DNA from 2 places in the Streptomyces sp. NPDC025793 genome. Region 1 is predicted to be linked to the other one. Evidence: riboswitches for the same ligand, from Rfam matches in the RefSeq annotation. Region 1 holds a riboswitch; the other holds the start of a gene.
What was found. Region 1 has a riboswitch for glycine ahead of gcvT (glycine cleavage system aminomethyltransferase GcvT). Riboswitches for the same ligand answer to the same signal wherever they lie in the genome.

Region 1 (3,934 bases):
AGGACCGAGCCCTGTGCCTCCATCACCGCGAGCGGCGCGAAGTTCTCGGAGGCGATCATCTCCAGCGTGGACTGCTGGCGGCCGAGCTCCGCGTCGACCGCGGCGGCGATCTCCGGGTCCAGCTCGTGCAGGGGAGTGTTCAGGACAGTCATACGGTCAGGACTCCTCGCCGGCGCTGAAGGCCGTGTACTCGTCGGCGCTCATCAGGTCCGCCGGCTCGGCCGAGACGCGGACCTTGAAGAGCCAGCCGCCCTCGAAGGGGGCCGAGTTCACCAGCGCCGGGTCGTCGACGACGTCCTGGTTGGCCTCGACGACCTCACCGGTGACCGGGGAGTACAGGTCGGAGACCGACTTGGTCGACTCCAGTTCGCCGCAGGAGTCACCCGCGGTCACGGTGGCGCCGGCCTCGGGGAGCTGGGCGTAGACCACATCGCCGAGCGCGTTGGCCGCGAACTCGGTGATGCCGACCGTCGCGACGCCGTCCTCGGCGGGCGACAGCCACTCGTGCTCCTTGCTGTAGCGCAGCTGCTGGGGGTTCTTCATGGCCTGAATTCTCCTGTACGCGCGGGAGTGCTGGTGAAGGGGGGACTGCGGAAACCGCTGGTGGGCGGGCAACTGTGCGCAGGGTCACGTACCTGCCACGGAATCGGGCCCGCGGGGGACGCGACCGCGCCCAGTCTCTACTTCTGGCGCTTGTAGAACGGCAGTGCCACGACCTCGTACGGCTCGTGGCTGCCGCGGATGTCCACGCCGACGCCCTCGGTGCCGGGCGCCGCGTGGCCCGCGTCGACGTAGGCCATGGCGATCGGCCTGCCCAGGGTGGGGGAGGGGGCGCCGGAGGTGACCTCGCCGATCACCTGGCCGCCGGCGACGACGGCGTACCCGGCGCGCGGGACGCGGCGGCCCTCGGCGATCAGCCCGACGAGCACCCGCGGAGGCTCGGACGCGGCGCGCTCGGCGGCCTGCGTGAGCGCCTCGCGCCCGACGAAGCCGCCGTCCTTCTCGAACTTGACCACGCGGCCGAGACCGGCGTCGAAGGGGGTGAGCGAGGTGCTCAGCTCGTGCCCGTACAGCGGCATGCCCGCCTCCAGGCGCAGGGTGTCGCGGCAGGACAGGCCGCACGGCACCAGGCCGACGCCCTCGCCCGCCTCGGTCAGCGCCTGCCACAGCTCGACCGCGTGCTCGGGCTTCACGAACAGCTCGAAGCCGTCCTCGCCGGTGTAGCCGGTGCGGGCGATCAGGGCGGGGACGCCGGCGACCGTGCCGGGCAGGCCGGCGTAGTACTTCAGGCCGTCCAGGTCGGCGTCGGTGAGCGACTTCAGGATGCCGGGGGACTCCGGGCCCTGGACGGCGATCAGCGCGTAGGCGTCCCGGTCGTCGCGGACCTCGGCGTCGAAGCCCGCGGCGCGCTCGGTGAGGGCGTCCAGCACCACCTGGGCGTTGGAGGCGTTGGCCACGACCAGGTACTCGGTCTCGGCGAGCCGGTAGACGATCAGGTCGTCCAGGATGCCGCCGTCGGCCCGGCAGATCATCGTGTAGCGGGCGCGGCCGACGCCGACGGAGGCGATGTTGCCGACCAGGGCGAAGTTCAGCAGGGCGGCGGCCTCGGCGCCGGTCACCGTGATCTCGCCCATGTGGGAGAGGTCGAACAGGCCGGCCCGGGTCCGCACCGCGACGTGCTCGTCGCGCTCGGAGCCGTAGCGCAGGGGCATGTCCCAGCCGGCGAAGTCGGTCATCGTCGCACCGAGCGAGCGATGGAGCGCGTCCAGCGCGGTATGGCGCAGCTCAGTGGGTTCGGTACTGCTCATCGGTCGGTCGTCTCCCAGGACAGCGGAACGGGCGAGGAACGTTCCTCCCCATCTGTCATCGGAACCTGAGAGGTTCGCCACGACCGCCACGGGGACGATCACGGCTTGCACCGTGGGTGGAGCCACTGCCGGCAGCGGCCCGCTTTTCAGATGTGCCTCGCCCGCGCGGTAACGGGGCCTGAGAGATTCAAGGGAGGGACTTGCTCCTTCGGCGCCCCAGCGCAGCTGCTGGGGACTCTCCCGCGCGGATTCAAGCGGCCGGTATGCAGTTGGCGGCCACATCATTGCACGCCGAGCGGGCTTTTGTAACCGGCCTGTGGCAGCACGCGGACCGTACTGCCGACCTCGGTCCATTACCTTCTCTTTACGTTTCACGGGCAGAGCTGTTACTGAACCGACAGGGGAGGACCGACATGGTGAACAGGACCCCGGTGTACGCCACCGTCACCAGCGGCGTCGCGGTGCCGAAGCAGCGCCGCGCCCCGGCCCCGGTCGTCCGGGACCTGCGCGACCGGGCCGGCCGCAGCCCGCACGCCCTGCTCTTCCGCGCCGAGGACCTGGTGGTGATCACGGGACTGCCCGGCAGCGGCAAGTCCACGCTGATGCGCCGCGCGGTCCCCGGCCGCCGCATCGACTCCCAGGACACCCGCGACCGCTGGGCCGCCCGCCTGCCCGGCTTCCTCCCCTACGCGCTCTACCGCCCCCTGGTCCGCCTCGCTCACTACGCGCGCCTGCGCCGTGCCCTGCGCACCGGCGAGGGCGTCGTCGTGCACGACTGCGGCACCCAGAGCTGGGTGCGCGGCTGGCTCGCCCGCGAGGCCCGCCGCCGCGGCGGCACCCTGCACCTGCTCCTGCTGGACGTCACCCCCGGCACGGCCCGCGAGGGCCAGCGCGAGCGCGGCCGGGGCGTCTCCCGCTACGCCTTCACCCGCCACCGCCGCACGACGGCCCGGCTGCTCGCCGCCGTCGAGCGGGGCGCGCTGCCGGCGGGCGTCGGCTCGGCGACCCTGCTGGACCGCCCCGCGGCGGACGCCCTGCGCCGGATCGCGTTCCCACGGTGAGGGGACGGTCACAGCAACCCGCTAGCCTTCATGGTCACAGCAGTGGTTCCCAGCAGGCGGTAGGCAGATGGACTTCCCGGCGGACATTCCCGCGGACTTCCCGGCACAGGCGCACCCCCACCCGCACGGCGGTTGGCCCGGCAACGAGCTGGAGGAGGTGCTCGCGGCCTCCCTCGGCGTACCCACCGCGGCCGGCCGGATCATCGAGGTCCTCGGCCGCAGCTTCCTGTGGATCCCGCTGCCCAACGGCGGCGGTCCGGGCAGCGGCCCGCTGGACCTGCCCACGCTGGAGATCGACGGCCAGGCCTACGTGCCCGTCTTCAGCTCGGAGGAGCAGCTGCGCCAGGCGGCCGGTTCCCACATGGGGTACACCATCGCCCCGGCCGTCGAGTTCGCCCGGGGCCTGCCCGCGCAGGTCGGCATCGCGGTGAACCCGGACGCGCTGGTCGGCATCCCGCTCCCGCCGGCCGCCGTGGCCGAGCTGTGCCGCGCCGGCCGTACCCCCCTCGACGGCGCGGACACCGGCGGCCGGGTCCGCCTCTTCGAGCCCGACTGGCAGGACGACCCGGTCGACTTCCTCGCCGCCGCGTCCGCCGAGTTCGCCGAGACCGGCGTGGTCCGCACGGCCCGCCGCTGCCTGGCCGCCGTCGAGACGGACGATCCGGTGATGTTCGTGGGCGTGGAGCTCTCCCGGTGGGAGGGCGACCTGCGCACCCTCCCGATGGAAGCCCTGGGCCGCGCCCTGGGCAGGATCCCGGTCGCCTGGCCGGTCAGCCTGGTCCTCCTGGACGTCACGGACGACCCGGTGGCGGAATGGCTGCGGGGGAATGTCAGGCCCTTCTATCAGTACGGCCACTGAAAGCGCCCCAAGGGGGGCGCGGGGCTGCGTCCGATATGCGGCTCCGCCGCGTGAGCGCGAGAAACCACAACGCACCCGCACTCGCGAACGAACCCGAAGCGGCACCCCGGCAGGCGCTTAAGCTGTCTCCACACACGGGGCACGGAAAACAGAAGGGCACGACAAGGTGAGCGCGAGCCACAGCGGCGGCCTCGGTAGCGTCGACC
Region 2 (3,934 bases), on a different contig from region 1:
GGGCGGTCAGCGAGCAGGTGATGGCGCTGCTGCGGGAGCTGTCGCCGCTGGTGGAGCCGCTCAGTCTGGACGAGGCGTTCGTGGATCTGGAGGCGGGCGGGACGGCCTGGGACGAGGAGTCGGCGCGGCTGGCCGGGATCAGGCTGCGCGCGGACATCCGGGCGGTCACGGGGCTGACCGGCTCGGTGGGGCTCGCCGCGTCCAAGATGCTCGCGAAGATCGCCTCCGAGCAGGCCAAGCCGGACGGCCTGCTGGTCATCGAGCCGGGGACCGAGCGGGCCCTGCTCGGGCCGATGCCGGTGCGGACCCTGCCGGGCGTGGGCCCCGCGACCGGGGACCATCTGCGCCGGGCCGGGATCACCACGGTCGAGGAGCTGGCCGAGGCGGGTGAGGACGAGCTGGTCCGGCTGCTGGGCAAGGCGCACGGGCACGCGTTGTACGCGATGGCGCTGGCCCGTGACGACCGGCCCGTGGTGGCCGAGCGCGAGGCGAAGTCGGTGTCGGTCGAGGACACCTACGACGTGGACATCCATGACCGGCTGCGGATCGGCATGGAGGTGCAGCGGCTCGCGGACCGGTGTGTGGGGCGGCTGCGGGGGGCCGGGCTGTCGGGGCGGACCATCGTGCTGAAGGTGCGGCGGTACGACTTCTCGACGCTGACCCGTTCGGAGACGCTCAGGGGGCCCACGGACGATCCGGCGGTGGTCCGGGAGGCGGCGGCCCGGCTGCTGGACTCCGTGGACACCACCGGCGGGGTGCGGCTGCTCGGCGTGGGCGTCTCCGGGCTCGCCGACTACACGCAGGAGGACCTGTTCGCGCAGGCCATGGACGCGCGGGCGGCGGAGACGCCGGAGGAGGTCGTGGCCGAGGCCGTGGTGGAGCGGCCGGAGCCGGTCGAGCGCCACTGGCGGGCCGGGCAGGACGTGCGCCATGTCGCGTACGGGCCCGGGTGGGTGCAGGGGAGCGGGCTGGGGCGGGTGACGGTGCGGTTCGAGACGCCGCAGACCCCTCCGGGGCGGGTGCGGACGTTCTTCGTCGACGACCCCGCGCTGGAGGCCGCGGAGCCGCTGCCGCTGGTGCCGGATCCGCAGGAGGAGGAGCTCCGGCGTGACCACCCTGCCGAGGCCTGAGGGGGTGCCGGTTGGATCGGCCGGCCGTGAGGAACGGCGCCTGCCGGCCGAGCCGAGCGGCGTCGTGGGGCCCCTCCCGCGCGAGCGAAGCCGAGCGTGGGGGAGTCGGCGATCGACGACAACGCCGCTGGGGGGTGTGCCCCCTCTGGGGGAGCGCGCGCCAGGGTCCGCGATGCCGGCATGATCCAAACGACACCCCCTGGCGGGGCGCGCCGGCCTCAGGTCTCCTCCGACCCGGCCAGCTTGCCGAAGTCCCGGTCGGGGAGCGTGGGAGGCAGGGCTGTGTCGAGGCCGTAGTGGTGGTAGAGCTGGAGTTCCTGTTCGGGGGAGAGATGGCGGCCCACGCCGAAGTCCGGGGCGTCCTTGATGAGGGCGCGGTCGAAGGGGACGTGGAGGGTGCCCTCGACGAGTTCGCTCGGTTCCAGCGGGACGAACGCGTCACGGGAGAACAGGCCGGTGCGTATGGCCGCCCACTCGGGTATGCCGGTCGCGTCGTCCAGGTACACCTCGTCGACGGTGCCGATCTTGGCGCCGCTGCGGTCGAACGCCTTGCGGCCGATCAGGTTGCGCGGATCGATGTCGGTCTGCACGGTCGCTCTCCCTCCACATGGTCACAACTCATCCGTAACCACTACAAAAGAGCAGATTCGCGGAGGCGGCCACTCGAGGGCTCGGGCGTTGACCTCGCTGGTAGTCTGACAACGGCTGCTGAACCCGTGCGGGAGAGTCCTCCGACCACCTCGGAGGCGCCGAAGGAGCAAATCCTCCCCGGAATCTCTCAGGCTCACGTACCGCACGGACGAGGTCACTCTGGAAAGCAGGGCGGTTGTCGACGGCTTCCGCTCTCACCGACGGTGAAAGCCGGGCCTCTCGGGCGCCCGGTGAAGCTCTCAGGTTGAGATGACAGAGGGGGAGGCCGTCGGGGCACCGCACCGTGGTGCCCTTCGAAGGTCGCGTCAGACCAGGAGGCCTCCGCAATGACCGCCCACCGTATTCCGCTTTCGGATCTCGAAGCGGGTGTTCCCTTCGAACAGCGCCACATCGGGCCCGACCAGGAGGCGCGGGCCAAGATGCTCGCGCAGGTCGGCTACGGCTCGCTGGACGAGCTGACCGCCGCCGCGGTCCCCGACGTGATCAAGAACGCCGACGCCCTCGACCTGCCGGGCGCCCGCACCGAGGCCGAGGTGCTCGCCGAGCTGCGCGCGCTCGCGGACCGCAACCAGGTGCTCGGCTCGATGATCGGCCTGGGGTACTACGGGACGTTCACACCGCCCGTCATCCTGCGCAACGTCATGGAGAACCCGGCCTGGTACACGGCGTACACGCCCTACCAGCCGGAGATCTCCCAGGGCCGGCTGGAGGCCCTGCTGAACTTCCAGACCATGGTCGCCGACCTGACCGGGCTGCCCACCTCCGGTGCCTCCCTGCTGGACGAGGGCACGGCGGCCGCCGAGGCCATGGCGCTGTCCCGGCGCATGGGCAAGAACAAGAAGGGTCTGTTCCTGGTCGACGCGGACGCGCTGCCGCAGACCATCGCCGTCATCGAGACCCGCTCCGAGCCGACCGGTGTCGAGGTCGTCGTCGCCGACCTCAGCGAGGGCATCCCGGCCGACATCGCCGCGCGCGAGATCAACGGCGTACTGATCCAGTACCCGGGCGCCTCCGGTGCCGTACGCGACATCAAGCCGGTCATCGACCAGGCGCACGAGCTGGGCGCCCTCGTCACCGTCGCCGCCGACCTGCTCGCGCTGACCCTGCTGACCTCGCCGGGTGAGCTGGGCGCGGACATCGCGGTCGGCACCACCCAGCGGTTCGGCGTGCCGATGGGCTTCGGCGGTCCGCACGCCGGTTACATGGCCGTGCAGGAGAAGTTCGCGCGCAGCCTGCCCGGCCGGCTCGTGGGCGTCTCCGTCGACGCCGACGGCAACAAGGCCTACCGGCTCGCGCTCCAGACCCGTGAGCAGCACATCCGCCGTGAGAAGGCCACCAGCAACATCTGCACCGCGCAGGTGCTGCTCGCCGTCATGGCCGGCATGTACGCCGTCTACCACGGCCCGGAGGGGCTGCGGATCATCGCCCGGCGGACGCACCGGTACGCCACGCTCCTCGCCGAGGGCCTGCGGGCCGGCGGTGTCGAGGTCGTCCACGGTGCCTTCTTCGACACCGTCACCGCGCGCGTGCCCGGCAAGGCCGCCGAGGTCGTCGCCGCCGCCCGGGAGAACGGCGTGAACCTGCGCCCGGTCGACGCCGACCACGTCTCCGTGGCCTGCGACGAGACCACCGACCGGGCCCGGCTGGGCGTGGTCCTCGCGGCCTTCGGCGTCGCGGGCGACATAGCGGCGCTCGACGCGACCGCCGCGGACGCCCTGCCCGAGGCGCTGCTGCGCGGCGACGACTTCCTCACCCACCCGGTCTTCGACCGGCACCGCTCCGAGACCGCGATGCTGCGCTACCTGCGCAGGCTCGCCGACCGCGACTACGCGCTCGACCGCGGCATGATCCCGCTGGGCTCCTGCACCATGAAGCTCAACGCGACCACCGAGATGGAGCCGGTCACCTGGCCCGAGTTCGGCGGGCTGCACCCCTTCGCGCCGGCCGAGCAGGCGCAGGGCTTCCTCACCCTCATCCGCGAGCTGGAGGAACGTCTCGCCGAGGTCACCGGCTACGACAAGGTCTCCCTGCAGCCGAACGCCGGATCCCAGGGCGAGCTGGCCGGTCTGCTCGCCGTACGCGGCTACCACCGCGCCAATGGCGACGAGCAGCGCACCGTCTGCCTGATCCCGTCCTCCGCGCACGGCACCAAC

Region 2: linked by a shared signal. The riboswitch ahead of gcvP (aminomethyl-transferring glycine dehydrogenase) and the one ahead of gcvT (glycine cleavage system aminomethyltransferase GcvT) in region 1 are both predicted to bind glycine.

Annotation. Positions count from the first base shown of each region.
Region 1 is NZ_JBVHMR010000037.1:51,897-55,830, forward strand. It holds gene glyA (serine hydroxymethyltransferase) at 1-152, opposite strand, end outside; gene gcvH (glycine cleavage system protein GcvH) at 157-543, opposite strand; gene gcvT (glycine cleavage system aminomethyltransferase GcvT) at 681-1,808, opposite strand; glycine riboswitch at 1,851-1,964, opposite strand; glycine riboswitch at 1,965-2,061, opposite strand; gene ACZ4MF_RS39265 (AAA family ATPase) at 2,225-2,869, shown strand; gene ACZ4MF_RS39270 (enhanced serine sensitivity protein SseB) at 2,937-3,728, shown strand; gene ACZ4MF_RS39275 (enhanced serine sensitivity protein SseB C-terminal domain-containing protein) at 3,895-3,934, shown strand, end outside.
Region 2 is NZ_JBVHMR010000012.1:260,235-264,168, reverse strand. It holds gene ACZ4MF_RS23955 (DNA polymerase IV) at 1-1,130, shown strand, start outside; gene ACZ4MF_RS23950 (PRC-barrel domain-containing protein) at 1,349-1,720, opposite strand; glycine riboswitch at 1,840-1,934, shown strand; gene gcvP (aminomethyl-transferring glycine dehydrogenase) at 2,108-3,934, shown strand, end outside.